3 regions of the Ruegeria sp. ABD4_443 genome follow, and region 2 is predicted to be linked to each of the others. Evidence: riboswitches for the same ligand, from Rfam matches in the RefSeq annotation. Region 2 holds a riboswitch; each other region holds the start of a gene.
What was found. A riboswitch is a leader RNA that binds a small molecule or an ion and turns the genes downstream of it on or off. The one in region 2 is predicted to bind cobalamin.

Region 1: linked by a shared signal. The riboswitch ahead of ACXAG8_RS13045 (ABC transporter substrate-binding protein) and the one ahead of ACXAG8_RS03730 (DUF1636 family protein) in region 2 are both predicted to bind cobalamin.
Region 3: linked by a shared signal. The riboswitch ahead of ACXAG8_RS10825 (hypothetical protein) and the one ahead of ACXAG8_RS03730 (DUF1636 family protein) in region 2 are both predicted to bind cobalamin.

What each region holds. Positions count from the first base shown of each region.
Region 1 is NZ_JBSWYA010000006.1:96,243-106,760, forward strand. Features, by position in the region: gene ACXAG8_RS13010 (glycosyltransferase family 4 protein) at 1-518, shown strand, start outside; gene ACXAG8_RS13015 (hypothetical protein) at 922-1,140, opposite strand; gene ACXAG8_RS13020 (Dps family protein) at 1,351-1,851, shown strand; gene ACXAG8_RS13025 (sll1863 family stress response protein) at 1,902-2,186, shown strand; gene ACXAG8_RS13030 (DUF2254 domain-containing protein) at 2,231-3,493, shown strand; gene ACXAG8_RS13035 (DUF2267 domain-containing protein) at 3,765-4,130, opposite strand; gene ACXAG8_RS13040 (molybdopterin-containing oxidoreductase family protein) at 4,525-6,555, opposite strand; cobalamin riboswitch at 7,093-7,287, shown strand; gene ACXAG8_RS13045 (ABC transporter substrate-binding protein) at 7,396-8,412, shown strand; gene ACXAG8_RS13050 (FecCD family ABC transporter permease) at 8,409-9,470, shown strand; gene ACXAG8_RS13055 (ABC transporter ATP-binding protein) at 9,467-10,240, shown strand; gene ACXAG8_RS13060 (pseudoazurin) at 10,244-10,518, shown strand, end outside.
Region 2 is NZ_JBSWYA010000001.1:736,083-746,600, forward strand. Features, by position in the region: gene ACXAG8_RS03700 (hypothetical protein) at 1-64, opposite strand, end outside; gene ACXAG8_RS03705 (TolC family outer membrane protein) at 139-1,557, opposite strand; gene ACXAG8_RS03710 (protein-L-isoaspartate O-methyltransferase family protein) at 1,653-2,306, opposite strand; tRNA gene ACXAG8_RS03715 (tRNA-Cys) at 2,536-2,609, shown strand; gene ACXAG8_RS03720 (NAD(P)-dependent oxidoreductase) at 2,886-3,839, opposite strand; gene ACXAG8_RS03725 (LysR substrate-binding domain-containing protein) at 3,956-4,840, shown strand; cobalamin riboswitch at 4,913-5,119, shown strand; gene ACXAG8_RS03730 (DUF1636 family protein) at 5,205-5,594, shown strand; gene cobW (cobalamin biosynthesis protein CobW) at 5,591-6,646, shown strand; gene cobN (cobaltochelatase subunit CobN) at 6,650-9,943, shown strand; gene ACXAG8_RS03745 (cobalamin biosynthesis protein CobG) at 9,940-10,518, shown strand, end outside.
Region 3 is NZ_JBSWYA010000004.1:361,123-371,640, forward strand. Features, by position in the region: gene ACXAG8_RS10770 (permease) at 1-65, shown strand, start outside; gene ACXAG8_RS10775 (hypothetical protein) at 121-510, opposite strand; gene ACXAG8_RS10780 (DUF1013 domain-containing protein) at 566-1,321, opposite strand; gene ACXAG8_RS10785 (ribonuclease T2 family protein) at 1,452-2,093, shown strand; gene ACXAG8_RS10790 (hypothetical protein) at 2,090-2,578, opposite strand; gene ACXAG8_RS10795 (hypothetical protein) at 2,654-3,286, opposite strand; gene recR (recombination mediator RecR) at 3,498-4,091, opposite strand; gene ACXAG8_RS10805 (YbaB/EbfC family nucleoid-associated protein) at 4,153-4,497, opposite strand; gene ACXAG8_RS10810 (hypothetical protein) at 4,498-4,881, opposite strand; gene ACXAG8_RS10815 (DNA polymerase III subunit gamma/tau) at 4,885-6,651, opposite strand; gene ACXAG8_RS10820 (protein-tyrosine phosphatase family protein) at 6,824-7,327, shown strand; gene ACXAG8_RS10825 (hypothetical protein) at 7,329-7,736, opposite strand; cobalamin riboswitch at 7,826-8,045, opposite strand; gene ACXAG8_RS10830 (alpha/beta hydrolase family protein) at 8,226-9,083, shown strand; RNA gene ffs (signal recognition particle sRNA small type) at 9,296-9,394, opposite strand; gene ACXAG8_RS10840 (bifunctional 2',3'-cyclic-nucleotide 2'-phosphodiesterase/3'-nucleotidase) at 9,434-10,518, opposite strand, start outside.

The DNA.
Region 1 (10,518 bases), on a different contig from region 2:
AGCGACGCCTGGTCTCTGCGGAAAAGCTGACCGTTGTTCCTCCTACTGTTGATCTTGAGCAGTTGTCGCGAAAGACGATGCCCCCCAAGTCAAAAACCACAATTGGTGCCATAGGGCGTTTGGAGCAGCAGAAAGGTTTCGACGTCTTGATCCAGGGCTTTCGGTCAACCCAATTGCCTGAGGCGCGCTTGTTAATCTTCGGGGAAGGCAGTCAGCGTTCATACCTTGAGGAACTGGCAGAAGGTGACCCGCGCATCGAGTTTCGGGGCCACGCCGAAGATCCAGCAGAGGCTTACCAAGCAGTCGATATCATTGCGATTCCATCGCGTTGGGAGGCATACGGACTTGTGCTGGACGAAGCGCTTGCCGCACAGCGCAATGTGATTGCAAGTAAAGTTGATGGGTTACGTGATCGTGAAGGAGATACGAGAATTTCATTCTGCAACCTTGACCCTTATGATTGGCGCCGTGCGATCAATAATTTTCTGCTTTCCAACACTATTGAGAAAAGCAGCTGAATCAAAATTTGACACTGGATCTTTTGTGTTTTAGCCGAGCCATTCGCTGCAAAATCAATTGTGATTTCAAAGAAATTGCCTGAGGCCAGCTTTGCGTTTTGTGCGCGAGCCTACTTAGCGCAGTAAATCTTGGTGCCCTCTGTGGACTGCGAGCGGTTATTGCCTTGTGCCAAGTGGACGGCAGCTATGTCCCGCGACTTTCTAATTGGTGCAAAGTGCAGCGAAAGGCACGTCGGTTTGAACCAGCTCTTGATACCGTTCGCGGCGAAACAACCTGAAGAGCCCAAAGCGGACACAGTTTCTTTGAAAGAAGATCGAGCATTATGCGGTATCCAAAAAAACCGAGCGCGCGATACAGCGAACCTTACTGGGACTTCGCTGGGATGTTCTGCGAATAGTCTTTTCACTCGTCCACAACACGAAACTCACCGGAAGGCGCATCAGTAGGTGGTTCCTCAAACTCATTGGAAATCAGACCGCGGCGGATGAGTTCTCTAATGGCGGCCGCTCTGGATGGCAGTCTGTTCTCGAACCGCCAATCATCAATGGCTTTAAGCTCTTCGAGGTCGAGCATCAGTTGCAGTTTTTCCGTGCGCTTTGGCGGTCGATTTTGATCAGACACTGGCATGACCTCAGTAGCTTACGTCAGTTACTCCAAGCATGTATGGCAATGGGCCTGTGTGTCTACATCAATCTTGGCATGTTGTGCCGGATACCCAGGATCATGAAGCGCCCCATGATGTGTCGGATACCTAACTTAAGTATATGATTTTATTTGAAATTTTATGAATCGCTCTTAGGTTTACTCCGCAAGCAACGAAACGGAGTGAAAATGATACAGCAAGTCTTAAAGTCTGAAGTTCAGGAAGAAACCAACGACACAGGCATCGACAAGAACGCCTGGATCGCCAACGCGGTGACGGAAGTACTGGCCGATACCATGGTCCTGATGGTGAAAACACAAGGCACACATTGGAACGTCGTGGGCCCGCTATTCCTGCCGATCCATGAACTAACAGAGCGTCAGTATCGCGACCTGTTCGAAGCTGCGGATGAATTGGCCGAGCGTGTGCGTGCGTTGGGTCAGGTGGCACCGATCTCGTTCACGGACATGGTTAGCCAAGCCAAGCTGACCGAAGAAGAGACGGTTAAAGATGCAGAGGGCATGATCAAACAATTGGTCGCAGACAACGAAGCGATTGTCCGGAACCTGCGTGAGACGGCTGCGACCGCCGCTCGTTATGGCGATGGGGCTACAGAGGACCTGATGAACGCCAGGATGGCGAAGCATGAGGAAGCCGTCTGGATGCTCAAGGCAATTGTTGCGGCCTAATTGGCGGCTCCCCTCGATTTGAACCAAGGTTTGCGAAGAAAGGAAAAACGATGACACGTGTTGGGTACGAGAAAAAGGCACAGCTGCAACTGGATAGTTGGAATGCCCAGATTGATGTTCTCGAAGCCAAGCTGAAGGTGGCCGAAGCGGACGCCAAACTCGAGCTCGAGGAGCAGCTCAGCAAGCTCTACAAGGCAAGATCTGACGCAGAGGCTCAACTGAATGATTTGAAGTCGACTAGCGACGAGGCCTGGGAAGATGTCAAAAAGGGCTACGAGGCTGCATGGGGCGATATGCAGAGTGCTTTGAAAAAAGCGGCCGACCGGTTCTCGTAGAGCTGTGTTTGTGAACAAAGCTCGTGTCGTAAATGGAGACAGGAATGCAAACACCTAGAGAATTAGTGAGGTACTTTCGTGGGTTCCTAACTATCCCTGCCGCCATTAGTCTTTCAGGGCTTTTGGTGGCTGGGATTGTCTTCAAGACGGAGCAAGCGCTCGCGAGTTGGGGTTGGTCCGCTTCCGATTGGCTGAGCGTTTCTAATCGTACTGCGAGCGATGTACTAAGCGCAATCTCGGCAGCATCCATGTCCGCGTTGGTCATGGTCTATTCCATTGTTTTGCTGGTCTACACCTTAGCAGCCGGATCAATTGGGCCCAGGCTCTTGCAGCGTTTTGGCGAAGACAGGGTAAATCAGATTGCAGTTGGCTCACTTGGAGCGACGTTTTTATACAGCTTGTTGATCTTGTGGCTGATACGCGATGACACATCCGTAAATTTGGCCGTTGCGATTGGAATAGTCTATTCGATCATCTCAGTTCTTTTGCTGTTGCTCTTCGTTCATACAGTATCGACGCGCGTAACCATTGATCAGGAGGCGGCGCGGATTTCTGAGGCCTTGGATCGCCAAGTCAGCACCGCAATCGAAAACAGCGCAGATACTCCATCTTCAGAGGCAGTCCCTGAGGAGGGAGACAAGCGCCAAGTCTTGGCTTCGGGCACTGGATATGTGAATTCGATCAATACCGAAGGTCTAGTGAGTGCGGCCAAGGAAGCCGGAGCAGTCGTCGTTTTTGATGTGCAGCCAGGAGACTTTATGGTTCCATCGGACACTTTGGCCAAGGTTTATGGTGATAGTGACGAAAGTCTTAATGATCTGGTGCAAGCGGCAGCTCCGTTAATCTCCGCGCGAGATCCTAATGGCGATATCCGCTTTTCTGTCCATCTTCTCGTTGAAATCGCACTTCGGGCGTTGTCACCGGGTGTCAACGACACGTTTACCGCAATAGTCTGCATCGACCGACTGTCGGCGTCTCTGGCTCGAGCGTGGTCGTCAAAGCTCTGCACGGGTGTGTATCGGGATGATGACGGAAACGTACGGGTGGTTTACCCGTCCATCACGGCTGAGGCACTGTTTCACGACTCTATGCCAGCTCTAAGACGCGCTGCCCGGGGTAATGGCCTCGTAACGGCCGCCCTTATTCGCGCTTTGGTGCGCATCGCAGAGGCAGCTCCAGAAGAAGATTTGCTGGCTGTTGTAGATGAACTATCTGCGGTCAGAGATGAGACCCGAGAAAGCGATATGCTTGAGCGCGATATTGATAAGTTTTGTGGCCAGGTCGAAACCGCAATTGAAGGGTTTTAGTCAACCGTCCTGGACAATTGCAGTCCAGTGCGGCTGGGGGGTGGTTTGTGAGTGGGCCATCCCCCAACTTATGGAAAAGTGCTCTTCGAAAGGTCTTAGTTACATTTCAACGAAAGGTAGTCAGTGAGTGGCGAAACCAAACGGCTACTTTGTCCGCACTTTTCGAGTTGGTGCGCTGCGCAGCGAACGGCATACCCTCCCAGACCAGCCGCTCGTAGATCATGCAGCGAAGGTGTCAGAAGAGCCCAAGTCACCGAATGCTGCGTCGCAACTAGATTATTCGTTGTTCAAGTTCCGAAGCGTCATCCACGTCGACGTGCCAGAATGCGTCTGATCCTTCGGGCATTTTCTGAAGCACACGCTCGAAGTCTCTTTTGTTCGTGCAGCGCCGGATCGCCCATGCAGTTGCTTCGATCGCATTGTCCGGGGTCAAGTTGTGGTTCACGCGAACCTGCTTTACTTCGCTCGTCAGTTCAGTCCGCTCGGAGAAGCGAGCAGGATGCGCCGCAGGTTCCCAATTGTTCACGAAAATCGCACGAAGCACACTTGGCAGAACCGACGCGAAGTCCAAGCCCTGTTGTGCAGTCAGGCGACGGCGAAACACCTGGAGTACTGCGTCAACGGCGGTGTAGGTCATGTTGTCTGACTCTAGACACATGCGCTCTTTCGCATCATCGAGAAACGCTCTCCATTCCTTTGACGCGTGTCTATATGTCCATGGCATGGGCATGTGAGGTTTCGTTCCTGAGAAATTCCAACAAGGAAAGCCTACCAAATCTGGTTCCGAGCTGTCGATAAATGAACGGCAGCTCCGTCCGCACAGCCGTCATTGAAGATGCCAGAACCGGTTAAATGCCCAACCAAAACCGTCAGATGTCAGCTTCGAGCCCAAACTGTTAAATGCTGCACACTGCTGGAAAAACCGCGAGGCACCAGAAGCCGACATTTGCAGGTACCAGGGTTCCTATTAACCGACCTTGAATGCGAACGAACAAACCGTCCTTACACCCGTCGATCCAGGCATCGAAGTATCAATCCTTCGCGATTGCGGGCCGAATTTCAACGCGGGCACCGTAGTTGTTTTGGCCAACCGAGAATGGAAACGCGGAGAGCGCGGCGTCGGGCAAAACGGAGCTTCCTTCAGTCAAAGTGTTGAAATCGGGCCATCCGTCGCGCATCCAGACAGTGCCTTCAGGCATTCGGCGCGTGACCTTGGCGCGCGCGTGGAATGCGCCGCGTGCGTTAAACATTTCTATACAGTCACCATCCGTGATCTCGCGTGCCGATGCATCATCGGGGGCAATCCAGAGTTCTGGTTCCGCCTCTCTCGCAGCAAGGGTTGGAAGTGCGCGACCGTGATCAAAAAATGCGTGGAACTGCGCGAAAGTGCGCCCGTGTGCAAGGGCGAGCCCATCGACTGGCGGTTCATTTGGCGGCATCGGCAAAGGCGGAAGACCCATGGCTTGCGCGCGCTCGGAGAAGAATTCGATCTTACCGGATGGGGTTGAGAACTCAAGGGTGGGATACGCTACATGAGAGATCTTGAGAGGCACGCGCCCGCCGTTCGCACGAAGTGTTTGGACCGTGGCATGACCAGTCGCAGGGTGGTCGAGCACAGCATTAATAGCAGCTTCTTGATCGACCCATGGGTAGACGTCCTTGACGTCTAGTCGCGCTGCAAGCCCTTTATAGAGATTATAGACTGGGCGCGCCTCGCCCGCAGGAGGCAGAACCCGGTCAGACAGATGAACATGGGAGTTTGTGGATTTCGCGCCGATCTCTTCTAGCCATATCGTCCCGGGTAAGACGATATCGGCCAATTCTCGGATCGTTTGATTGGGGAAGATGTCGTAAGCAACGACCAAGTCGGCCTTAGCAAGGGCAGCTCGGGTGCGTGCAGTGTCCGCAAAACAAGACAGCACGTTTGAGCCAATTGTGACGAAGACCTTGACCGCACCACTTTCCAGCGCCTCCACAATAGCTTCCATCTGGTTGGGAATGTAACTGCCGGGTGGCCTCCGTTCAGCCGCAGAGACATCATTGAAGCCGACGCCGTGGCTGCGCCCTCCGTGGCGCGGGCCTATGCCGCCGCCTTTGACCCCGAAGTTGCCCGTGAGCGCGGGCAGGCAGGATATGGCGCGCGCCGCCTGCCAAGTATTTCTACCTTTGTGGAGCGAAGATCCTCCGATGACGATCATCGCTGGTTTGGTGGCCGCGTATTGGCGTGCGAGCTGAACGATCTGCTGCGCCGACACGCCCGTGATGGCGGCGGCCCAATTGGGTGTCATGGAGGCCACATGAGCGCTCAACGCGTCCAGCCCGATCGTATTTGCGGCAGTAAAGTCGGTATCGTGAGACCCATCGGCTAAGATCACGTTCATCATTGCAAGTGCGAGTGCCGCGTCGGTTCCGGGCTTCACGAGGATGACGTCATCGGCCAATGCAGATGCCTCGGTGCGACGCACATCAATCACGACGATCCGTGCTCCGCGCCGTTTTGCGATTTCAACGTGCCGCAGTGTATTGGCCTGGCTCACAGTGTTAGCCGCCCAGAGGATCACAAGCTCAGAGTTTGCGCCAAGGTCCTCTTTGGTCGAGGTCTCAAGAGCACCGGTGATCCCAACACCAAAGCCACCCAAACCCCAGCAGATCATTGCAGGGTTCCAATACTGGCAGCCGTATAAGTTGGCGAACCGATCCATCTGCGCGCGCTTGAGGCCAAATGCGTAGTCATTGCCCCAGTTGCCGTGTGCTTGCCAGAACCCGACCCGCTCACGTCCCACGTCCTGCATCTTTGCGGCTATGTAATCCATGGCGGCATCCCAGCTCACATCTTGCCAGGTCTCACTTCCGCGCGAACGGCGCATCTGCGGTGTCAGCAGGCGCTTGTCGTTCCCCACGATCTCGTGGGCAGCCTTTCCCCGCATGCAGAGGAAGCCTGCGCTGTCGGGATTCGTCTCATCCCCTTCAATAAGAACCTGCCCGTCGTCGTGTTTAGTGACCTTCATCCCGCAGAGCGTCGGATGACAGTTCATTGGGCACATTGTTGTGAAGGTTTCCAACTGGGGGTCATGCCTGTCGTTTTTTGCAATCACTTAACCTTAACTGAGGCAAGCGAGTCTGAGAAGGCTGTTAGCTCCTGAAGCCAACGTCAGCTTTACCGTCTCATCAAAGTATTACTACATTCGTTCGCGCCCAAAGCGGACCCCGTAAGTTCAAGGTTGAAAGGTCGCTTCGTCCCGCGGTGCGGACCTTCTGGGTGGCAGAAACCGAGCAAGCGCGGCGAATGTCGGCAAAGCGGGCTGCAGCCGCAGCATCTAAATGGCCCGCCAAAGGTCGGCTCTGGGCCGTCCCTGGTGTGGGCGCGCAACCTGTCAGGCAAGCATGCTGCGACCGATCTAATGGCGGCAGCGAGCCCAACCTGCCAATTTGATATTCGTGCTGCGCGTGCTCGCGGCGAAAATTTCTCTGCAGCTGCATTAGTTGCAGAACCGCAGCGCGGCCAGAAATCCGGTCGTTTAGATTTTGCGCAGCGCAGTTGGGCTTGCCAACTTACAGGTCGCCTGAAAATTATGGGGTTGACCGAAATAGTTTCATAGCCCAGTAATCAGTTCGTCGGTTTTCTTACGAAATTAATAGGGAATTCGCGGCGTACTTTGTGCGTTAAACGAAACTGCCCCCGCAACTGTAGATGGCGAGCCACATTTCAATATCCACTGAGCCTACGTGCTTGGGAAGGCGAAATAAAGCAAAGATCCATCAGTCAGGAGACCTGCCGACGAAGACACTTTAACCGGACGGGGATGTTCGGGGTGGATCGTGGCATTATGGTTTAGGTTGATCTTTTCAACTGCGCGTCCCTTCCCGGTGACCTCGCTCAACATTGGCGAAGGAGCCTAATAATGATGAAAACGCTTTATGTGCCAGGGGCGATGGCACTTGCACTGATAACGACAGCCGCAGCGGCGCAACAAACAAACTATCCGCTGACAATTTCTAACTGTGGCTATGACCAGACTTTTGACGCGGCTCCTGCCTCAACCGTCACCATCGGTCAGTCTACGACCGAACTTCTGTATATGCTTGGCCTTGGCGACAAAGTTGCCGGTACATCTGTTTGGTTCAACCCAGTTCTGCCTGAGTTTGAAAAACTGAACGCTGGTATCGAGCGTCTAGCAGACAATGATCCAAGCTTTGAAAGCGTTGTGAACAAAAAACCAGAGCTGGTGACCGTCATGTATGAATGGCACGTTGGCGCAGAAGGTATCGTTGCAACACGGGAAATGTTCCACGATGTTGGCATTCCAACCTACACCATGCCGACGGACTGTGAGAAAAAGGACAATCTGACAGGTGTTGACGGCACCCGGTCTGAGCTTTTTTCAACAGAGACCTTCTACAAATCGATTTCTCAGCTGTCTGAAATTTACGATGTTCAAGCCCGTGGTGCCGAACTGGTGGAAGAGCTGAAAGCCGCCGAAGCCGACGCAATTGCCAAAGCGGCTGCACTAGATCTGCCCGAAGGGACGTCAGGCCTGTTCTGGTTCTCTTCCGCCGATATGGAAGCAGATCCCTATGTTGCAGGTCAAAAAGGTGTACCTGCCTACATGATGGACAAACTGAGCGTTGAGAACGTCGTTCAATCTGATGAGGAATGGCCACTGGTTGGTTGGGAAACCATCGCCAAAGCAGATCCTTCTTTCATCGTCATCGCTGAAATGGATCGTCGCCGCTTCCCAGCGGATGATATCGAAATGAAGCGTAAGTTCCTGATGGAAGACCCAGTTGCCTCTGAAATGACCGCTGTGAAAGAAGGCCGCATCATCACCATCGATGCACACGCGATGAGCCCAACCGTTCGCGCGATCCTGACACTGGGTCAGGTTGCGGACGCTTTGGAAAGCTATGACCTGAAATGAGTGTGACCGACCGGATACCTGTCCGGTCGGCCTCTCGCAATATCTGGAAGTGGGCGGTGATCGCGCCGCCTCTTCTTTTTCTTGCTTTGGTGGCTGGCACGGCTTTAGGCGAAACCCACATCCCGATGGACGTTGTTCTCAAGGTGCTGGCCAATAAAATAATTGGTGCAGACTATGCAGTAGATCGCATCGATTCCGGAATTATCTGGAATTACAGGCTTTCACGTGCTGTTGTAGCCGCTTGCTGCGGTGCTGGTTTGGCCCTGTCTGGTGTCGTTTTGCAGGCTTTGTTGAGGAATGCACTGGCAGATCCTTATTTGTTGGGCATTTCTGCAGGCGCTTCGACTGGCGCAGTCACCGTCGCAATTCTTGGCATCGGAGGCGGCGCGATCTCGATGTCCGCTGGCGCATTTGCAGGTGCTATCTTTGCCTTTGCCTTTGTCGCAATGCTGGCCCAGGTCGCTGGCGGCGGCACAGGGTTAAGAGCCGCTGGCGTCATCATTTTGGCGGGGATCGCTGGGTCTCAGCTTTTTAACGCCTTAACCGCATTCATCATTGCCAAATCCGCCAGCGCGGAACAGGCCAGAGGTATCATGTTCTGGCTCATGGGAAACCTAAGCGGAGTTCGTTGGCCTGATACAGTTGTGGTTGTGCCCGCCGCCTTGTTTGGTTTGATAGCCTGTCTCTTTAATGTTAGGGCGCTGGATGCTTTCATCTTTGGCGCAGACAGCGCGGCATCCCTCGGTATCGCGGTTCGGCGCGTGCAACTTGGCCTGATCGGGATTGCTGCCCTTATGACCGCGGCAATGGTGTCGATCACCGGATCCATCGGCTTTGTCGGGCTTGTGATCCCGCATGCCATGCGGATGGTCGTTGGCACGCGCCATCGTGCTTTGATCCCAGCTTCGGCTTTGGCTGGCGCTATTTTCTTGATCTGCGCTGATGTGATTTCGCGCACAGTGATCCCAGGGCAAGTTCTGCCAATTGGTGTGGTCACAGCACTGGTTGGCGCGCCAGTATTTGCCCTGATCCTGATCGGGCGGAGGGCAGCAGTATGATCTTGCGATGCGAAGACCTCGGCTGGCGTATCAAACGGAAAGCGATCGTCTCAGGCGCAAACCTGACCGTGAATGAAGGCGAAATGCTGGGGCTGATCGGCCCCAACGGCTCGGGCAAATCAACCCTACTGCGAATGCTGGCCGGGGTCAGATTTCCTAGCATGGGTCGTGTCTTCTTAGGTGATGCCCCAATGGCGGGGTTGCGACAACGAGAGATCGCACAAAGGCTCGCACTGGTAGAGCAACACGCTGATACCGAAGAACGCATCACCGTGCGCGACGCAATTGAACTGGGTCGCACGCCTTTCCTGTCGGCGCTGCAGACTTGGGGCCACGACGACGAAGCAATCGTCGCGAATACGCTGGCAGCGGTCGATTTGCAGGGGTTTGAAGATCGGGTTTGGCATACCTTGTCCGGTGGCGAACGTCAGCGCGTTCAAATTGCCCGTGCTTTGGCCCAGCAGCCGAAGGTTTTGCTAATGGACGAACCGACAAATCATCTGGATATCAAACATCAACTGGCGATCTTGCACCTTGTCAGAGAGCTGCCCATCACAAAAGTCGTAGCACTGCATGATCTGAACCAAGCGATGATGTGTGATCGCATCTGTGTCATGCAGGCTGGAAAAATCGATGCTCTCGGCACGCCCGCTGAAATCCTTACTGAAGAACGTTTGATACAAACATTCGGCGTCTGCGGTCACTTTATGACCGACCCTTTCGACGGCTCGCCAGTTATTCGGTTCCACAGCGCCCATAAAGGAGAGTGATCCATGCGCTTTATGCTTTCGTTCCTGTTACTATTGATACCAAGTTTGGCATTGGCTGAAATGTATGAAGTTCAGATGCTGAACCGGAATGCCAATGGATCCATGATCTATGAACCGCCTTATTTGAATGTTCAGGTTGGAGACAGCGTAAAGTTCTTGGCGACACGCCCAGGCCATGATGCGGTCAGCATCGAAGGGATGGTACCAGAGGGGGCGACGCCGATCAAAGGCAAGCTGAACGAAGAAATCACTGTGACATTTGATGTCGACGGTCTCTA
Region 2 (10,518 bases):
TGACGAGTCGCCTGATCGACGACAGAACGTCTTCGACACCCTTTTTCGCTACATTGTCTGCCATTGTTCTCTACCGCTCTTGCCCTAGGGCCGAGTGTAGCCAAACAAGGCCGCGCTCACAACAGATAGTAACGCCGGTCAGTCCCGGCGCAACGCTTTGAGTACCCGATCCAGATCGCGGCTTTGCTTGCTGACCTGTGACGGCGCTTTTTTGACCAGATTGTAATACAGCGTCGGGTCGTAGATCTGCACCGCCAGCCCCAGCCGTTCGGCTGTCAGCAGGCCCTGCGCCTGCAACAGTTGATAGGCCGCAAGCGAACGCTCGGTTCGTGAAACGACCTCGGCCAACTGTGCATCCAGCAGGTCTTGCTGAGCGGTCAGCACATCCAGCGTGGTCCGCGCGCCCAGAGTGGCCTCTTCGCGAATCCCGTCAAAGGCGACCTGCGATGCACGGACACGTTCTGTCGATGCGCGCAGGCTTGCTGTCGATGTCTCGAACCGGACATAGGCATCGGTAACGCCCTGGGTCACGTCTTTCTGGACGTTCAACAGGTTCGCCCGCGATGCATCACGCGTCGCCATCGAGCGCCGGATATTGGCGGCCAGACGGCCACCGGCATAGATCGGCTGGTTGAGGCTGAGCGATACGCCCGCGTCATTCTGATAGTCGTCGTCGTCGAAATCCTCGCGGACACCGGCATTGGCGCCAAGGCTGACATTCGGCCCCAGGGCCGCGCGTTGCTGTTGCACAACCAGATCCAGCGCACGGACCTGATGTTGCGCCGACAGGATCGACGGGTGGTTTCTTTGCGCCAGCGACATCGCCTCGGATACCGAACGCGGCAGGTTCGGCAGGCTGGGCTGCCCGGCTGTCCGGCCCGGCTGTTTGCCGACTGCATTCACGTATTCCGCCTGCGCCGTGCTCAGGTCACCGCGCGCATCGGCCAGATCGGCCTGCGAACTGGCCAGCTGCGACTCGGACAGGGCGACGTCGGTGCGGGTGACCTCGCCCACTTCGAACCGGTCCTGCGACGCGCGCAGTTCCTCGGCGGAAAGGTTGACGTTGTTCTCGCGGATTTGAACGGTCTCTTCCTGCAGCAACACGCTCAGATAGGCGGTCGCGGCCCGGAACAGGACCTGCTGTTCGATTTCCTGCAAGGTCTGCCGTGTCGACAGGACGGTTTCCTGGGCCGACTGTTTGGCCAGAACCGACGCGCCGCCGTCATACAACAGCTGCGTCAGGGTCAGGCCCGTGAAGAACCGGGCAGGATTGACGCTCCCCACGCTCGTTCCCGACCGCGTCTTGGTGTATTGCTGGCTGATATCCACCGCCCAGTTGATCACCGGACGCAGCGCCGCCAGCGCGATGGCCACATCTTCGTCAGCCGCACGCAGCAGGGCACGGTTCTGTTCGAGCAGGCCACTGGTATTGTAGGCGCCGATGAACGCATCCGTCAGGTTATCGGCCCAGGCCGGACGCCCGGGAAGCGTGCTCAACGCCAGACCAGCCGTCACCGCCAGCGCTTTGACCAGCTTTCCTCGGGTCATTCTAGGCATACCCATTCCCTCTCAAATCAAAATAATACTGCCTCGCAGGCAGTTTGCGTCTTTGTTTTCAACTAATCAAGGCGACAGAGAAAACTGTTGCCGGACTATAGCGAAAATACACTGTCCGCAGCAAAACCCGGCAGGACCGGCGCGCTGGCATTGAATGCAAACCGCCAGCTGACTTTTCCACCCGATTTGCGCCCGATACGAACCGTGCCCAGATCGCCATCCATGAACAGGCAGGCGATGCGGCCATGTTCCTTGAGTTGATCCAGCAGAGCGTCAGGAACCTGTGCCACGCCGCCCTGCACCATGATCACGTCATAGGGCCCGTGTTCCGCGGCCCCCTTTTCCAGCGGGCCGGTATGGATGATGGCATTGTCGACATCCGCCTCCATCAGGACAGATTGCGCCTCTTCCGCAAGGGTCTCGTCCTGCTCGACACCAACCACCAGCTGCGCCATCCGCGCGGCAACCGCGGTCGAATAACCAAGCGCCGGTGCGATATCCAGAACGACCTCGTTGCTGGTAATGTTCAATGCGTCCAGGATCTTGGCCAGTGTTCGCGGCTCAAGCAGGCAGCGGTCGCCGGACAGCTCGACAAGATCGCCGACATAGGCGGCCTCGCGCTGCGCGTCGGGCACGAAATTCTCTCGTTTCACGGTCAGCATCGCGTCGATAATGGGGAACTTGGTCACATCGGATGGCCGTATCTGCGTGTCGACCATGGTGCGGCGTCGGGCTGCGAAATCTGTCATGTGATCGCTCATTCTTTTTCCCAGGTTGAAGGGCTTTTGCCACATCCGCCCCGCACCGGCAACGGTCCGGAACGCGAATTCTTGCCCTGCGACAATAGAGGACCGGAAAACCGCCCCCAAGGAAAGCCCCCACCGCCCGGCAAATTTCCCCGCAACCCACTGGACGTCCGCCCCCAAAGCTGCTAGAACCGCTTCCACACCACGGCAAGTAATTGATTTTACTGCAAAAGGCGAGTTGGCGGAGTGGTGACGCAGCGGATTGCAAATCCGTGTACACCGGTTCGATTCCGGTACTCGCCTCCAATCTTTAAGAAGCGTTTGCGTAATCTGCCCTCTCCGCTCCTGCGGGTTAGAAGCGTATTTCGGAAATTTGCGTTTCCAAATCGGGGCCTTCCTTTAGTGTTTTTTGCCCTGGGCAACGCGCTTCTTGGGTTTTCATTGTCAGGCAGAGACTTGGGTTTTTTCGTTTGCAGCGTCAGTTGCTGTTGCGTTGGCGCGCTGGGAAAGCCCGGGCGTCGTCGGGGCACCCTGCGCGGGTCACGGCCGCGCGCAGGAACAGAACACCGAGTCGACGCGGCCTCAGGCCCCGGCACCTTGCGGGATGACCTCATATCCCGGCTCTTCGGGTTCGTCGTCCTGCATTTCCGCCGGAAATCCGGGCGCGCGGATATCCAGGCCGGTCGCTTGTTCCAGCCGTTTGATGATGTTGGGCGACAATTCCCGCGCGCCGAACCGGGCTATTCCGTCTTCGAATATCTTGATCATGACGGGGTTGATCTCCAGCGGAACGCCGGCGCGGTCTGCGACCTCCTGGAACAGGCCGATATCCTTTTTCACAAGGTCCATGGTAAACGAGATATCGCGAGAGCCGTTCAGGATGACCTGGCTTTCCGTCTCGTGGACAAAGGAGGTTCCCGATGAAATCTTGATGGCCTCATAGGTCGTGTTCAGATCCATACCGGCTGCCTTGGCGGTCACCAACGCCTCGGCGCAGGTGATCAGGTTGGCCGTAGCCAGGTAATTCGTCATCACCTTGAGAACCGAGGCCGTACCTAGATCACCAGTATGCAGAACCCGGCGGCCCATCGTGGTCAGGAACGGCAGGATACGCTCGAACGTCTCGCGGTCGCACCCTGCAAAGATCGAGATATTCCCCGTGGCCGCGCGATGGCACCCACCCGAAACCGGGCAATCCACAGCAGCGCCGCCACGCGCGATGACCAAAGCGCCCAGGCGTTTGACCTCGGCCTCATCGGTGGTGGACATTTCCATCCAGATTTTGCCGGGGACAACCTCGGCCAGCATGTCCTGCATGACCGCATCCGAGGCCGCGGGTGACGGCAGGCAGGTGATCACGGCATCGCAATCGCGCATCATTTGCGCCGGGCTTTCTGCGGCCCTGGCGCCCTGGCCAACGAATGCCGCAACCAGATCCGGGTTCAGGTCGTGAACCGTCAGGTCGATCCCGTTTCGCAGCAATGAGCCCGACAATTTGCCGCCGACATTTCCCAGACCGATAAATCCGACTTTCATTGCACCCCCTCGCGCATCGCTCTGCCTTTAGTGCTGATGGCGCAAGTATTGACCTTGGACAGCGGCAAGTGAAATGAATAAAAAAGCAAGTTACCAGCAAAATTTTTTGGTGATATATGGAGCGCCTCCCCAATCCGATCTGGCTGCGCAGTTTTGAGGCCGCCGCAAGGCTGCTCAATTTCACCACGGCAGCGCAGGAGCTTGGCCTGACGCAGACCGCGGTCTCTTTGCATATCCGGTCGTTGGAGGCCGATCTGGGGCAACCGCTGTTTACCCGGCGGGCGCGGCGGCTGGCCTTGACCGAACTGGGCCAGTCCTATGCCCTGACCGTCAGGCGCGCCCTGGCCGAGATCGCGCTGTCGACCGATTCCCTGTTTGGACCCGCGTCGCGCCAGACGCTGACAATCCGGGCGGCGATTTCGACAATGACATATTGGATCGCGGCCGAGATTTCGGATTTCTCGGACAGGTATCCGGAAATACCTGTGCGGCTGGTGTCGCATATCTGGAATGATGCGGTAGCTGCGGGCAATGTCGACATCGACATTCGCCTGGGTCATGGCGATTGGCCAGCCGTCATGTCCGACCGGTTGTGCAATGAAACCCTTGTACCCGTTTGCCGGTCGGACGCACCGCCCATGGCACTGGATCGCCTGCCGGACAGCCCGTTGATCCACATTCTGGGCTACGAAGACAACTGGGCCCGGTATTTCGAGGCGCATGACCTGCATGCGCCTGAAAGGCCCGCGCGCCATTCCGCTGACACGACGGTGACGGCGGTACAACTTGTGTTGGCGGGGATGGGCCATGCCACAATACTTGAACGCTTTGCCCGCAACATCATCGCGCAGGGCCTCCCGCTCAGGATCGCGGGGCCGCCGATTCCCTTTGCGCAATCCCATTACCTGGTTCAGCCCGAGGGCACCGCGCAGGAATCGTCATCTGCACGCCTGTTCCGGGCGTGGCTGCGCGAAAGGCTGGAGCGGGATGCCGCGGAATGAATCCGGCGCGTCGCATTTCAGGCAGGGACGCGGCATCATGGCCGCGAATGCTTGACAAATCCCCTGCCGGTGCCGCATGTCCGATCCGTTGGTGTCTGTGCAAACAGATGAAAAGGGAATGCACCAGCGGGTAAACCGCCAAGTGCAGCCGCCCCCGCGACCGTGACCGGAGAGGGTGCCCAATGCCACTGGCCCAAAAGGCCGGGAAGGCGGGACACCTGCCAGGGCAAGGCCCTGACATCCGCAAGCCGGGAGACCTGCCAGCGCCCGAAGATGTAACCGGACGGGGTGTTCCGGTGTCGGGTCCATGTGCAGACGCGTGGCCCGCATGAAACCCCGTCCCCCACGAAGAGGATTTGGGGGGATGAGAGACGTGACCGAACCCGCTCCGGTCGAATTGCTGGTTTGCACCACCTGCCGTCGCGGACTGCCCGTCGAAGATGACGCGCAGCGCCCCGGCGCCCTGCTGCACAAGGCATTGGAACAGGCCGATCTTCCCGACGGGATCGCATTGAAGGCGGTCGAGTGCCTGTCGAACTGTGACGAAGGCTGTTCCATCGTTTTACGCGGCGGACCCGCGCGCTGGACCTTTGTCTACGAACACCTCAATGAAGCCGACCATGTGGACGTGATTGTCGACGGCGCCACCAAATACCTTGAGACCGAGGATGGTCTGGTCAAATGGCGCGAGCGCCCCGAACACTTCCGCAAAAACTGTGCGGCCCGCATTCCCCCGATTGGAGCCCTGAAATGAGCAATCTTGAGAAACTCCCCGTCACCGTGATCACCGGCTTTCTGGGCTCGGGCAAAACCACGCTGGTCAGGCACCTGATGCAGAACCCGCAGGGCAAGCGTCTGGCCGTGGTGGTCAACGAATTCGGCGATGTCGGCGTCGATGGCGATATCCTGAAATCCTGCGCGATCCCGGATTGCCCCGCGGAAAACATCATGGAACTGGCGAACGGCTGCATCTGTTGCACCGTGGCCGATGACTTCATCCCGACCATCGAGGCGCTGATGGCGTTGGAGCCGCGCCCCGACCACATCCTGATCGAAACCTCCGGCCTCGCCCTGCCCAAGCCGCTGCTCAAGGCGTTCGACTGGCCCGATATCCGGTCCAAGATCACCGTTGATGGCGTCATCGCGCTGGCCGATGCCGAAGCCGTTGCCGCCGGTCGTTTTGCTCCGAATGTCGCGGCGGTGGACGCCCAGCGTCTGGCTGATGACTCGATCGACCATGAAACGCCCCTGTCCGAGGTGTTTGAGGATCAGATTTCCTGCGCCGATATCATCCTGCTGACCAAGCCCGATCTGGCCGGTCCCGAAGGCGTCGCCAAAGCGAAAGAGATCATCGCCGCCGAGGCCCCGCGCCCCCTGCCCGTTGTCGAAGTGGCCGAAGGGGCCGTGGATGTGCGCGTTGTCTTGGGGCTGGAAGCGGCTGCCGAGGATGACATGGACGCGCGTCCCAGCCATCACGACGGTCACCATGATCACGAACATGACGATTTCGAAAGCATCATCGTTGAGTTGCCCGAACAAACCGACCCCGCCGATCTGGTTGCCAGCATCGAGCGTCTGGCGAATGAGCTGAACATCCTGCGCGTCAAGGGCTATGCTGCTGTTCAGGGCAAGCCCATGCGCCTGCTGGTTCAGGCCGTCGGCGCGCGCGTGCGTCACCAATACGACCGGCCGTGGGAGCCCGGCGAAGAGCGCCGCTCGCGGCTTGTTGTGATTGCCGAGCATGACGATATCAAAGAGGCCGCGATCCGCGATATACTTGTGGGTGTGACCGAGGCCGCCGAGTAAGCCATGCACGTCGTCTTCCGCGAAAGCCACGGGCTTGAGGAAACCGAGACCCCAACCGACCTGGGCCAAAGCCCGGCGGATCTGGTGGTGCTGTCTTTTTCCGACAGTGACCTTGGTGCTTTCGCGGTGGGCTGGCATCGTGGGGGCGGACCCGACGGGCAGATGCCCACGATGCGGTTGGCCAATCTGGCAGCGCTTAAACATCCCCTGTCCGTGGACACCTATGTGGAACAGACGCTTGAGGGGGCAAAAGGTATCCTGATCCGTCTGATCGGTGGCGTGCCCTACTGGTCCTATGGGCTGCAACAGGTTCTGGCGCTGGCGCAGGCCAGGGGGATCGCGCTGGCGGTCCTGCCCGCGGATGGGCGTGAGGATACGCGGCTGGATGAATATTCCACCCTGCCTGTCTCGACCCTGCGGCGCCTGGCGCATCTCTGCGACACCGGCGGCGAGGTTGCGGCGCAGGCGGCATTGGCGCAGATGGCGCTGGCGGCGGGGCTTTACGCCGGGCCGGTCATGGGCGCCAAGACGATCCCCGAATGCGGCGCATGGTGCCCGGATCGCGGCGTGATCCCGGTTGAAACAGCCTTTGCGGGCGACACAAAACGCATCATCGTCACCTTTTACCGCGCCTATCTGACATCGGCGGATACGGCACCGGTCGCGACCCTGATCCACAGGTTGCGGGATCGTGGGCTGGACGCGGTTGGATTGTTTGCGCCCTCGCTGAAAGCCCCGGCCGCCGCCGAATGGATGCGTGAACAGGTCGTGGCGCTGTCGCCGTCGGCAATCATCAACGCCACCTCTTTCTCGGGCAAAGGCGCGTCTGGCACCTCACCCCTGGACGCGGCGAACGTCCCGGTGTTCCAGATCGCGCTGGCCACATCCCGCCGCAAAGCCTGGGCCGAGGCGGAACGGGGCCTTTCGCCTGCCGATCTCGCCATGCATGTGGTCCTGCCCGAAGTCGACGGGCGGATCAACGCGGGCGTTGCCTCGTTCAAGGAACCGGGCAAGCGCGACCCGCATCTGGAATATTCCCGCTTTGCCCACCGCGCAGAACCCGAGCGGATAGACGCCATCATCGACCGCGTGACCGGCTGGCTGAACCTGAACGACAAACCCAAAGCGGATCAGGTGCCCGCGCTGGTGCTGTCGACCTATCCCGGCAAGGATTGGCAAATGGCGCATGCGGTGGGCCTTGATGCGCTGGCCTCGGCCGAGGCCATCCTGACGGATCTGCAGGGCGAAGGGTACGACACCGCACCCGCTGAACCCCTTGCTGAAACGCTGCCGGATGCGCGAATTTCATGGCAGCTTTGCGACTATCTGGCCGCCCTGTCGGACTTTCCCGAACAGTTGCGCGCAGATTTGAACGCTGTTTGGGGCGCGCCCGAGAACGACCCGGCCTTTGCAGCGGGCGCGTTCCAGTTCACCGCACTGCGCCGGGGCAACGCGCTGGTTGCCCTGCAACCCGAGCGCGGCACGCCCGCGCTGCGCGATGACGATTATCACGACCTGTCGCGCACCCCGCGCCACAGCTATGTCGCCTTTTATGTGTGGCTGCGCAAAGGGTTGGGCGCAGACGCCCTGATCCATATCGGCGCCCATGGCACGCTGGAATGGCTGCCGGGCAAGTCGGTCGCCCTGTCGGCGGAATGCTGGCCCGAGGCGCTGATCCGCGACCTGCCGCTGATCTATCCCTTCATCGTCAACGACCCCGGCGAGGCCGCGCAGGCCAAGCGCCGGATCGGGGCCGTCACGCTGGGCCATATCCCGCCCCCGATGAAGGAAAGCGGCACGCCGGATCGCATGGTGCGGTTGGAATCCCTGCTGGACGAATTTTCAAACGCGGACGGTCTGGACCCCAAGCGCCGCGATCGTCTGCAGGACAATATCCGCGACGAGGCACAGGCCATCGGGTTGGAGAGCGACCTTGGCCTGGATCAGGCCACCAGCACCGCCGAGGCGATCACCCGCATCGACCGCTTTGTCTGCGACATCAAGGAAAGCCAATTTGGCGACGGGTTACATATCTTTGGCCGCGTGCCCGAGGTGTCCGGCAATTTCGACCCCGCGCCCTCGGCCCATGCCGAACGCCGCGCACTGATCGACGCGCTGGCCGGGAAACGGATCGCGGCGGGCCCCTCCGGGTCGCCATATCGCGGGCGCTCGGACGTGCTGCCGACGGGGCGGAACCTATATACCACCGATCCGCGCTCGGTGCCGACACGGGCAGCCTATACCCAAGGCGTGAAACTGGCCGAGGAACTGGTGCGGCGGCATTTGCAGGAAGAAGGCGATTATCCCAAGGGGTTGATCGTCGACCTGTGGGGGTCTGCCACCATGCGCACAGCGGGCGAGGAATTTGCAATGGCCTTGCACCTGCTGGGCGTGAAACCGGTCTGGGACAAAGGCTCCGAGCGGGTCGCGGGTATCGAAGTGCTGCCGATCACCGACCTCAGCCGCCCGCGTCTGGACGTGACCCTGCGGGTCTCGGGCCTGTTCCGCGACGTGTTCCCGACGCTCTCGGCGCTGTTTGGTCAGGCTGTGCGGGCGCTGTCTGAACGCGACGAGGCCGCCGACTGGAACCCTTATGCCGGGCAGGAACCCGCGGCGCGGGTCTATGGCCCGGCCCCCGGCAGCTATGGTCTGAACATGACCCACCTGTCCGAAACCTATACGGATGAGGCGCGCGCGCAGGCCGGTAAGGCGTGGCTTGAGGCCAGCTCATTCGCGCTGGAAGGCGACCATATCGCGCAAGATAAAGACGGCATCACCCGGCGCGTCGCAAGCGCCGACAGCTTTGTCCATCTGCAGGACCTGACCGAAACCGACCTGTTGCTGGCCAATGACTACGCCACCCACGAGGCCGGTTTCGCCGCCGCCAAGAAGGTGACCGGCGGCAAAGCGCAACTGTATCACCTCGACAATACCAACCCGCAAAACCCCCGCGCCCGCACCCTGCCCGAGGAAATCAGCCGCGTGGTCCATGCCCGCGCCGCCAATCCCGGCTGGATCGCCGGGATGCAGCGGCACGGCTTCCGTGGCGCGGCAGAAATCGCGGCGACGCTGGATCATATGGCGTCCTTCGCGCATCTGTCCGGCACGGTCGCCCCGCACCTGTTCGACCTTTACCATGACGCCACATTGGGCGACGCCCAGGTCGATGCCTTCCTGCAACAGGCCAACCCGCAGGCGCATCAGGCCATGCAGGACCGGTTCCGCGCCTTGTTAAAGGCGGGGCTGTGGGACACCCGCCGCAATTCGATCCGCGCCGATCTGGAGGGGCTGGGATGAGCGCGCCATCGAAATCCCCCATCGTACAGGGCTGGTGCCCCGGCGCGCATCGCCCCATGATGTCCGGCGACGGTCTGGTCGTGCGGGTGCGTCCCCGGTTGGCACGCCTGGGCGCTGAACAGGCCATCGGCCTCAGCGATCTGGCCGAGCGGTTCGGCAATGGCACCATCGACCTGACCAACCGCGCAAATCTGCAACTGCGCGGGGTGGCCGAGGCCAATCATCAAACCCTGCTGGGGGAGTTGTCGGCGTTGAACCTGCTGGATACGGAACCCGGTATCGAAATACGCCGCAACATTCTGGTCTCACCGCTTTATCAGGCCGGTGATCTGACCGCGCGGCTGACGCGGGAGCTGATGGATCGGCTGGCAGAACTGCCCGACCTGCCCGCCAAGTTCGGGTTTGCCATCGACACCGGCCCGGCCCGCCTGCTGGCGGCGGATTCGGCGGATATTCGGCTGGAGACCGCCCCCGAGGGTCTGATCCTGCGCGCCGACGGGGCTGAAACCGGGCGCGCGGTTACCGAGGGCGAAGCCATCGACAGGCTGATTGCGCTGGCACGATGGTTTGCCGCC
Region 3 (10,518 bases), on a different contig from region 2:
CGACCTATCTGGGGCTGGGCGTCAGCGGCGCCATCGTGGCCGGTATCCTGTTCCAGATGTTGTAAATCACGCCGTCGCCCGGACTGGTTTCCGGGCGTCGGCACCCAAGGCCGCGCGGTGTCAGCTGTTTTCGCAATATCGCGGCAGCTTGAACCGATAACGGGCTTCGCCGCTTTCGACATATACGCGTTTCTCGACACATGCGCTTGTGGTGACGGATTGCGCAATGGGGGCCTCGGTCGAGGTGATCGACGTGGCCGTTCCATCCGGCAACCGGACCGAGGCGATAATGCCGTTCTTGGTATCGCCGTTGATCGGCGTCGCCGAAAGCACATCCACCGTCATGAACGCCTCGTGTTCATGTTTGCCATCATCGTTGAGCAACAGCAAAGCGGCAACGATACAGATCAGGGCCAGTCCGCCCGCCAGGGCCAGGCCCTTGGTCCTGACAAAGGCATAGACGGAAACGGCCCCGTGGGGGCCCAGGATCGCGGACAGAATGTTCAGCATGTCTTACCTGCAAAAAAAGCGACCCCGGCCATGTCGGGCCGGGGTCGAAACCGGATCAGGTGCGGGGATCTTCATCCGCGTCGTCGCCGTCACCCTTGGGAAGGTTGAAGAAGCTGTCGGCATCGACCACGTCTTCTTCTTTCTCGTCGTCAGGTTCATTGGACAGCGAGAACGTTTCCAGCCCCTCGATCGCCGATGGAATCTTGGGTGCATTGTCCATTTCAAGCGACTGCTCGGTCGAAACCAGCTTGCGGCGCTCGTCATCGCTCATGACGCCACCCTCGGCGGCTTTCTTGGCCGCGGCTTTCTGCACGATCGCGTCCAGCTCGGATTGTTTGCACAGGCCCAGGGCAACCGGGTCGATCGGCTGCATGTTGGCGATGTTCCAATGGGTGCGCTCGCGGATCGACTGGATCGTCGGCTTGGTGGTGCCGACCAGCTTGGCGATTTGACCATCGCTGAGTTCGGGGTGGAACTTGACCAGCCACAGGATCGAGTTCGGACGGTCCTGCCGTTTCGACAGCGGTGTATAACGCGGACCGCGGCGCTTTTCTTCGCCCGCCGCAGCAGCATTGAACTTGAGTTTCAGCTTGTGAAGCGGGCTGTCCTGCGCCGCGTCAATCTCTTCCTGGGTCAGCTGGTTGTTGGCAATCGGGTCGAACCCTTTGACGCCAGCGGCCACATCGCCATCCGCGATGCCCTGCACCTCAAGCTCGTGCATACCTACGAAATCCGCGATCTGCTTGAAGCTGATCGTGGTGTTGTCCACCAGCCATACGGCTGTTGCCTTGGCCATAAGCGGTTTTGCCATCAGCCCGTCTCCTTTAAATACATCTGTCCCGTCGCCGGAATTCGGCGGCCCCTTGGTCTTGGGGCAGGTTTCCGTTGTCGGGGAACTTGGGGCCTATATAGTCGCGGCAAGGCAAGAAGGGAAGAGGCGAATGCGCCAAGGGATTCTGGGGTTGGTTTTGGGGGCTTTATGCGCATTGACCGCGCAGGCCGAGGGCGAAAAGGCGGGCGCGTTCGACTATTACGTCCTGTCGCTCAGCTGGTCGCCCAACTGGTGCGCCCGCGAAGGCGATGCGCGCGGGTCGGACCAATGCGACGCGCGGCATGACCACGGTTGGATTCTGCATGGCCTTTGGCCGCAAAACCATCAGGGCTGGCCGTCCTACTGCCGCACGCCCCATGCGCAGCCCTCGCGCAGCATGACCCGCGCAATGGAAGACATCCAGGGCAGCGCGGGCCTTGCCTGGCACCAGTGGAAGAAACACGGCACCTGCTCGGGCCTTAGCGCTGCGGATTATTTCGCCTTGTCCCGGCAGGCCTATGCCGGTGTGGCGCGACCCGAGGCCTTTCGCAAGTTGGACAGGGCGGTCAAACTGCCCGCGTCGGTGGTGGAGCAGGCTTTCATGCAAGCCAATCCCGGGCTTGAGGCGGACATGATCACGATCACCTGCAGGCAGGGCTATATCGAAGAGGTCCGGCTGTGCCTGTCGCGCGAGCTTGATCCCGTCCCCTGCGGCCGCGACGTGATCCGTGACTGCGCCGCCAAAGACGCCGTGTTTGATCCGATTCGTTAAAGCTTTTTGTTCTGGCAGTCGCGCGCATATTCCAGCGCTTTGGCGGTGCCCTTCAGATCAATCGCCATAACAGTCTGCCCTTCGGGGTTGTAGACGGTCATGGTCTTGTTTTGCGCGATCGAAGTGACAAAGCTTCGGTCGGTGAAAAACACAGTCGCGCCGGGAATACGGTCCTGCTTGAACCCGATGGCGGTGGCATCAAAGTTTTTGCCGTCCAGCTCGAACCGGATCGGATAGCTTTGCCCCGGTTTGATGTCGCCCCAGGCCTTGTTGTAGACGGTGAAATAACCGCGATTGTCCAGCGCATCATAGCCGATGCGCACCAACGAGAGGTCCTGATACACCGTCTGGATCAAGCACCCGTTCCCAAGCGCGGGGTCCATCATGATGTTCCAGCCTTCGACAAAGCCTTTGTCTATGAGGTCTTGGGCGAGGGCGACCGTGGCGGTGAAGGCGGCGAAGGTCAGGGCGAGAAGGCGGGTCATCTGGGAAACCTATGCTCAATGCAGGAATTAGTATCTGATCGTTCCACCATGAATAGAACTGGTCTATTTCTAATGCTAGGCAATATTTCCTGTATCTGCTTGCGCTTGTTTTCGAATCTCGAGCCTTTGGTCTTCTTCCGCCCATACATATGCCATTGATAATATGGATGCTGTTAGAGCGCTGCTGAAGACGCCAAAGAAAGTAATACCGACATTATAGGCGGTGTTAGCAGCAGTGATTGCCGAAAAACTCTTGGGGAACGGTGGAAAGTCTACAAAGCTACCTAGCTGTACCAATGCGGTCATCAGGACGACTGAATAAAGCGCAGGTCCAACGAATAATCTCCAGAAAATAAACCAAAAGGTTTTACGACTACGCTTTAATGCGGCCTTGAAACCTGTCGATGCCCCAATCGTGGCCGATGGCAACATGGTCCCGACCGCAGACAGAAGAATGCCTAGGAAGATGAATGAGAGTACAATTGCGTACCCAATCTTTGCATTTCCAACCAAAGCTTCAGCTGGAAATGTCGCCTCAATTAACGGCAACAAAAGAAAAAGAGAGGCTATTGCAGCCAGTAAAGGGAAAGCAAATGCAAACCAGAAATGTCGGTTTGGAGCTTGCCCTTTCGCTTGTATTCCAAGCATTTTGACAGTTCGGCCCGTCAGTAGGTTCAGATGGAAGAAATACACCAGAAATCCATACAATATGACTTCTGAGACAATAGTCCTTGACCAGCGTTCTTGACCCCAGATGTCGAGTAAAAATAGTAATACTGACGCTAATAGTATGATAGGCCAGAGAACTCGAAATAGATGAAAGGAAAGTATGTACAATCGGAGCACCTGCTCTGTAAGAAATTGAAACTTCGTTCTTTTGGCAGGCTGAACTGCGGAATGCAACCGGCGGGAAACTGGTTCAAATCTCCTTCCGCGCGCGCAGGGCCGCGGTGATCGTTCCATCGTCCAGATAATCCAGCTCGCCTCCAATTGGCACACCTTGCGCCAGCGAGGTTAGGCGCACCTGACCCTCCAATTGATCGGCGATGTAATGGGCTGTGGTTTGGCCATCGACGGTGGCATTCAGCGCCAAGATGATCTCGGTGATACCCTCGGCCACAACCCGATCTTTCAATCTGGGAATGCGCAATTCATCCGGGCCGATGCCGTCCAGCGCCGAGAGCGTGCCGCCCAGTACGTGGTAGCGGCCTTTGAAAACAGCGGCGCGTTCCATGGCCCACAGGTCGGCCACGTCTTCGACAACGCACAGCTCTCCGGTTGCGCGGTCCTCGGAGGTGCAGATGTCACAGATGTCCGTGGTGCCCACATTGCCGCAATTCAGGCACTCGCGCGCCGTGGCGGCCACCTGCTGCATCGCGTCCGACAGGGGCGTCAGCAGCAGGGCGCGTTTGCGGATCAGGTGCAGAACGGCGCGACGGGCCGAGCGGGGGCCGAGGCCCGGCAGCTTGGCCATCAGGTCGATCAGATTGTCGATGTCGCTGTTCGAGCTCACGGTCTGTCCTGGGTGGCGCCGGAAGACGCCTCCGGCGGGAGTATTTTGGAAAAGATGAAGATCAGAAGGGCAGTTTGATGTCCTTGGGCAGACCCATGCTTTCGGTCAGCTTGGCCATTTCTTCCTGCGACCGTTCCGTCGCCTTGGTCTGGGCGTCCTTGATTGCGGCCAGGATCAGGTCTTCGACCACTTCCTTGTCGTCGCTGTTGAAGATCGACGGGTCGATGTCCAGGCCCTTTAGCTCTCCTTTGGCGGTGGCAGTCGCCTTGACCAGGCCGGCGCCGGATTCGCCGACGACCATCATGGTGTTCAGCTCTTCCTGCATCTCGGTCATCTTGGTTTGAAGATCCTGTGCGGATTTCATCATCTTGGCCATGTCGCCCAGGCCGCCGAGTCCTTTGAGCATTTAGTGTCTCCTCGAGTGTAATCGCCTCAGGCGAATATATGCTGTGTAAAGTGTCATCCCAGCACATAGCGCAATTGCCAAGCCAATGAACAGGGTAGAATGGCCGACGCAGCCGAGGTCTGCGGCTGAACGGCGCGCATCATTCATCATGTCGGCACCGAGAATATGGCCAGTCCAGACCGCCCACAACAGCGTTGCCGCCAAAGCGATCCAAAGGCTCTTGTGCCAAAGGGCAAATGTAGAAATGATCAACAAGGCTATCGAGACGGGATGCGATGCTAGAACAAATGCCTCATGCCATTCGCTGACCGTTTCGCCGTTCCATCCGGGATTAAAGACGTCACATGCTTCGTGATAGACCGCATCGATACGTGGGAAATGCACCTATCAATCCTCTTCGAACGGGTCCCATTCGTCTTCGACCTCGGGCAGGGCCTCGGTTTCGACCTGCGCGGCAAGTTGTTCGGGGGTTTCGATCCTTGTGATTGTCGCCTTGGGGAAATGTTCCAGCACGGCGCGCACCGTCGGGTGTTCAAGCGCCTGGGCCCTGAGCGCCAGTTCGGCGGCGTCGCGGATCTCGGCGATGGTTGGGGACTGGCCGTCGGATACCACGGAAATCGCCCATCTGTTGCCGGTCCATCGTTGCAGCGATGCCCCCAGGCGCTGTGCCAGATCGGTCGGGGCCTGATCCGTGGGGGTGAATTCGATGCGGCCGGGTTGGTAGGACACAAGGCGGATGCCGTTTTCAGCCTCGACCAGCAGTTTGACATCGCGGTTGGACCGGATCAGTTCGATCACGTGGTCAAATGTCGGATAGCGTGCCAACGCGGCGTCGAGATCTTGCGCCAGGGCGGTTGTCGGGGCTGCGCCGCCGGTGCCGCGAGGCGCCGACATGTAGGCACCAGAAGCAGGTTGCGGGGCCTGAGCCGCGCCCGGTCCGGCACTGGCGGAAACGCCGGAGCCATTGCCGCCCGGCGGCGGTGGGGGCGGTGCCGATTGCAGGCGTCGGATCAGGTCTTCGGGGCTGGGCAGGTCGGCCACATGGGTCAGGCGGATGATGGCCATTTCCGCCGCCATCATCGTGTTGGGCGCGACCGAGACTTCTTCGAGCGTCTTGAGCAGCATTTGCCACATGCGGGTCAGCACCCGCATCGGCAAGGCTTCGGCCATTTGCAGCCCGCGCGCGCGTTCGTCGGGGGAAACCGTCGGGTCAGCGGCTGCATCGGGGGTGATCTTGACAACCGAGACCCAATGCGTGATTTCAGCCAGGTCGCGCAATATGGCAAGCGGGTCGGCGCCTTCGGCATATTGCCCGCCAAGCTCGGCCAGTGCGCCGGCTGCATCCCCGCGCAGGATCATGTCTGTCAGGTCCAGCACCCGCCCCCGGTCGGCCAAGCCCAGCATCGCGCGGACCTGCCCGGCGGTGGTTTCGCCCGCACCATGGGAAATCGCCTGATCCAGCAGCGAGGTCGCATCGCGGGCCGACCCTTCGGCGGCGCGGGTGATCAGCGCCAGCGCGTCCTGTGCGATCTGCGCGCCCTCGGCCTGGGCTATCTTGTTGAGCAGGGCGATCATGTCTTCCGGCTCGATCCTGCGCAGGTCGAACCTTTGGCACCGCGACAGGACCGTGACGGGAACCTTGCGGATTTCGGTGGTGGCGAAGATGAACTTTACATGCTCGGGCGGTTCTTCCAGCGTCTTGAGCAGCGCGTTGAATGCGCTGGTCGACAGCATGTGAACCTCGTCGATGATGTAGATCTTGTAGCGCGCGCTGGCGGCGCGATAGCGGACGCTGTCGATGATCTCGCGGATGTCGTTCACACCGGTGCGGCTGGCGGCGTCCATCTCCATCACGTCGACATGACGGCCTTCCATGATGGCCAGGCAATGTTCGCATTGCCCGCAGGGTTCGGTCGTGGGGCCGCCGGTGCCGTCGGGGCCGATACAGTTCATCCCCTTGGCGATGATCCGCGCGGTGGTTGTTTTGCCGGTGCCCCGGATGCCGGTCATGATGAAGGCCTGTGCAATCCGGTCCGCCTCGAACGCGTTTTTCAGGGTGCGCACCATGGCATCCTGGCCGACGAGATCGGCAAAGGTTTCGGGGCGGTATTTACGGGCAAGAACCTGATAGGCGGTGGTTGGCGTGTCGGTCATGTCTGCTCTGGCGGATTCGTCCTGTCGAGACAGCGTAGAGGCGCCAGTCTCTGGCGTCCACTGCACAGGGCGACGTTTTTCATTTTGGAAACCGCCCCGATCCGCGTAAAAATGTCAGAACAGGTTTCAAAGGTTGATTTTGACAGTAACGAGTTTGAAGGGGGTGGGCCTGATGTCACAACTGGTGATCTATGCGCTGCAGGTCGGGGGCGGTACGCTTGCGTTGACCTCTATGCCGGGCCGTAGCGGTGATTACCCAGGCGATCTGGACCTGATTTCGGCTTGGAAACCGGGGTTGGTGATCTCGACGACCACCGAGGTTGAAATGCTTCAGGATGGCGCACAGAATTTCGGCAGCGACATTCAGAGCCGCGCCAGCCGCTGGGCGCATCTGCCGGTTGATGATTTCGGCGCACCGGGTCCGTCCATTCAAGAATCATGGCCCGAGGTCAGCGCCGCGGCGCGGCACGCCTTGTCGGGCGGTGGGCGCGTGCTGGTGCATTGCCGCGGCGGGTGCGGACGGTCAGGAATGGTTGTGCTGCGACTGATGGTCGAATGCGGTGAACCCTCAGAGGCCGCGCTAAAGCGCCTGCGCAAGGTGCGAATCTGCGCCGTCGAGACCGAGGAACAGATGAACTGGGCCTTGGCGCCCGCAGGCGCGCGCCTGGCTTTCTAGGTCAGGGCGGTGGGGCCGCCGCAATTTCCACGGGCTGCTGGGTGCTGCGGGGTTGCGCCTGAAGCATGGCGCAGGGTGGGTGCGCCAATGTGCCTGACGGCAAGGGCCCGTCGTGACCGCTGAACATCATGTCCGCATACCGGTCCATTCTTTCGCAGCTTGCACCGGCTTGGGTGCCGCAGAATATGCGGATCATCTGGTGGGTGGCCCTGAACGCCGCCATGCACCCGTCGGCACAATGGGTCAGTTCGCTGCTGCCTTCGATTTCGAAATCCGCCTGTGTGACGGGGGCTGCCGTTTCCAGCGCGCGTGCCACGGCCCGCGCCAGCCGGGCCAGTGCGGGGCAGGGGGCCCCGGTGTGCTGGCACACGGTCGCGGTGAAAATATGGGATTGTGTTGACCAGTTCATCGAGCGCCCTCCGCGCAGGGGGCGACGTGTCTGGCACAGGAAGACCCGAACGTTGCGGTCAGACCCTGCCCGGACACCCCGCCCGAGTTTCAGTTTCGCGTTTGATGGCAGGTCTCCTGACTTGCGGGTCGTTGCTTTGCCGACCTTCCCGGCCTGTTGGCCAGTGGTGATTTCGGCAGTGCTCACCGCTTACAGTTGCGGGGGCAGTCGCGGCTTTGGTCGTTTCCGGCTTTCCGGTGTTGACCGCACCGTGTTCCCTTTTCATCCCGGCCCGGTATGGGCGCGGAAACCATCATGCAACGGCTATCGACTGATGACGGGGCAAGTCAAGATGATTGAGACCTGCCCTTCCATGATGGCGCGCCAATGCCGGTCCGGTGGCCGGGTAACCGGACGTTTGGTCATGCAGGAACCCGCTTGACAGGAACGGGTCGCATGGGGCCGAGTGAAAAGTGAACCACACAGTTCAGAAGCTGGAGGCGGCTCAGGATGCTGGACTTTTCACAAGCTGTTGCAACCGAAGATTTCCGGTTCCCTGCGGGCGATGTTGAATTGTCGGCCCGCATTTACGTGCCGCAATCCGCGCCGGAGACGGTTGTGGTTCTGAACAGTGCAACAGGGGTACCGCGCGCGTATTACCAACATTTCGCAAGCTGGTTGGCCGCCGAGCACGGGATCGCCTGCCTGACCTATGACTATCGCGATTTCGAAACCTCGCTGCGGGGGCCGTTGCGCGGGTCAAAGGTCACCATGGCGGATTGGGCGGTGCAGGACATGCCCGCGGCGCGGTCCGAGATGCGGCGGCGTTATCCGCGGGCGAAACTGTGGGTGATCGGTCATTCTGTCGGCGGTATGCTGGGCCCGGTCCAGCCTGATATTGACCGGGTTGACCGGATGATCTGTGTCAGTGCCGGGATGGTGTCGCTTGCCGATCATCCCTGGCCCTATCGGGCCATGGCGGCGTTGTTCTGGTTCGGGCACGCACCCCTGGCGGCCCGCGTCATGGGGTATTTGCCGGGCAAGGCGCTGGGCTTTGGGGCAGACCTGCCGGCCCCTGTCTATTGGCAGTGGCGGAAATGGTGCACGTCGCCGTGCAGTTATCTTGCGGATGTTGGTGCCGATCTGCCTGCGCTCAACCCTGCGGGCGTGGGCGGTCGGATTGATCTGTTTGCCTTTGCCGACGACCAGATGGTCCCGCCCCAGGCGGTATGGCGCCTGGCCGCGCTTTACGGGCCGAACGCGCAGCGTCACCTTGTTGCGCCGCAAGATCACGGCCTGCCCGAGATTGGCCATATCGGCGCATTTGCACGCCGAAACGCGGCTGTTTGGCCCCGCCTGATCGCCTGATCGCCTGATCGCCTGATCGCCTGACGAATCGCATCCGCTTGACGCTAAGCCGGTCAAGTCGACCGCAAGGGGCAAGGGGGGCACCACGCGCCGCCTGTCCCGCACGAACCCGGCTTTGGCCAGCTTGCCGAACAGGATCACGAACCACATGCGCGGGCCGCGTTACTTGTTTTTCTGGGGAAAGGGCCGGCAGAGGGCGCCAGGTAAGTGGCAAGTGAGAGGCTGGACATCGACCCAAGCGGGACTCGTTGTGGCTGCTTCCTTCCGGACCTGACCAGGTTGGCGAGGCGCTCGCCCGCGCCAACCTCTCAGGCGTGGATATAGGGCCGCCGGGGCGAAATGACAACCCGTCACAAGGACAGGTGCAGTTTCATGAACCCGTCGGCATCCCGGTCAAGCACACGCGGCGAAAAGTGCCCGAGTTCGTCCAGGTACTTGGCCGCGCCCGGTCCGGTCTTCAAAATGGCCTGCCTTGCGGATCGGGGTTTCAACCGGAACGGATCGGCGGCCATTTCCAGCGGGTCGCCGGGCCGCGCGCCCGAAAGATAGTCGCGAAGGATATCCTGTATCGGCGCCTGCGGCAGCTCGATCTGCCGGGCCTTGGTGGCGAACGGAAAATGCCCGCCGCCATTGGCCCTGTAGTTGTTGAGCGCAACGACAAACCGTTGTTCGGGCGCTACGGGGCGCCCGTCAAACCGCATTTCGGAAATACGAAAGGCGTCCGGGTTCCCCAGCACGCCCCGGTCATCAAAACGCGCAGGGCAGGACGGGTCGATCCGGTAGGTCAGCCCGAAGATCACATCGAAATTATGCCCTGCCCGTTTCGGGTCGATCAACGCGGGGGCAAAGCCGTTGGGCAGGCGATTGAATATCCCGGCGGACATTTCCAGCCAGTCGCGCAGATCGTCACCGGAAACGATCACGGCGCGCAATTCATTCGGGAAAATGTTCAGGTCCGCGACATGGCGCATCGAAAGCGTACCCGCGGCAATATCGGTATAATGGCGCGGCCCGGCGCGGCCTCCGAATTTGGACGGGGCGGTCGCTGACAGAACCGGAAGATCGGCCGCAGGCGTTCCGGCCAGATAAGGCCGCAACGCCGCCGCTTGCGCCGCCGCGACAGTGGCAAGACCTTTGTCGGGGACGCAAAAACTGAAATAGCTGTGCATCGGTTGCGCGACCGTGCCCACGGGGCGGGCAGCACGAAGCCGGGTCTGTTCATGCCCGTGGGCAAAGAGTTTGACCAGTTTGGTGTCCTCGGGCACGGCGGGCGCGTCGGCTAGGCCCGGCCCGCCCGCCACGGCGCGCAGGTCAGCGCGCGACGTGACCACGCGCCAGCCGTTGCCCGCATCCAGGGTCAGCGCCAGGTCAATGACACCAAGGTGAGATCCCGCCGATCCCGGCATGACCGCAGGCGTGCCGTGGATATGTCCGG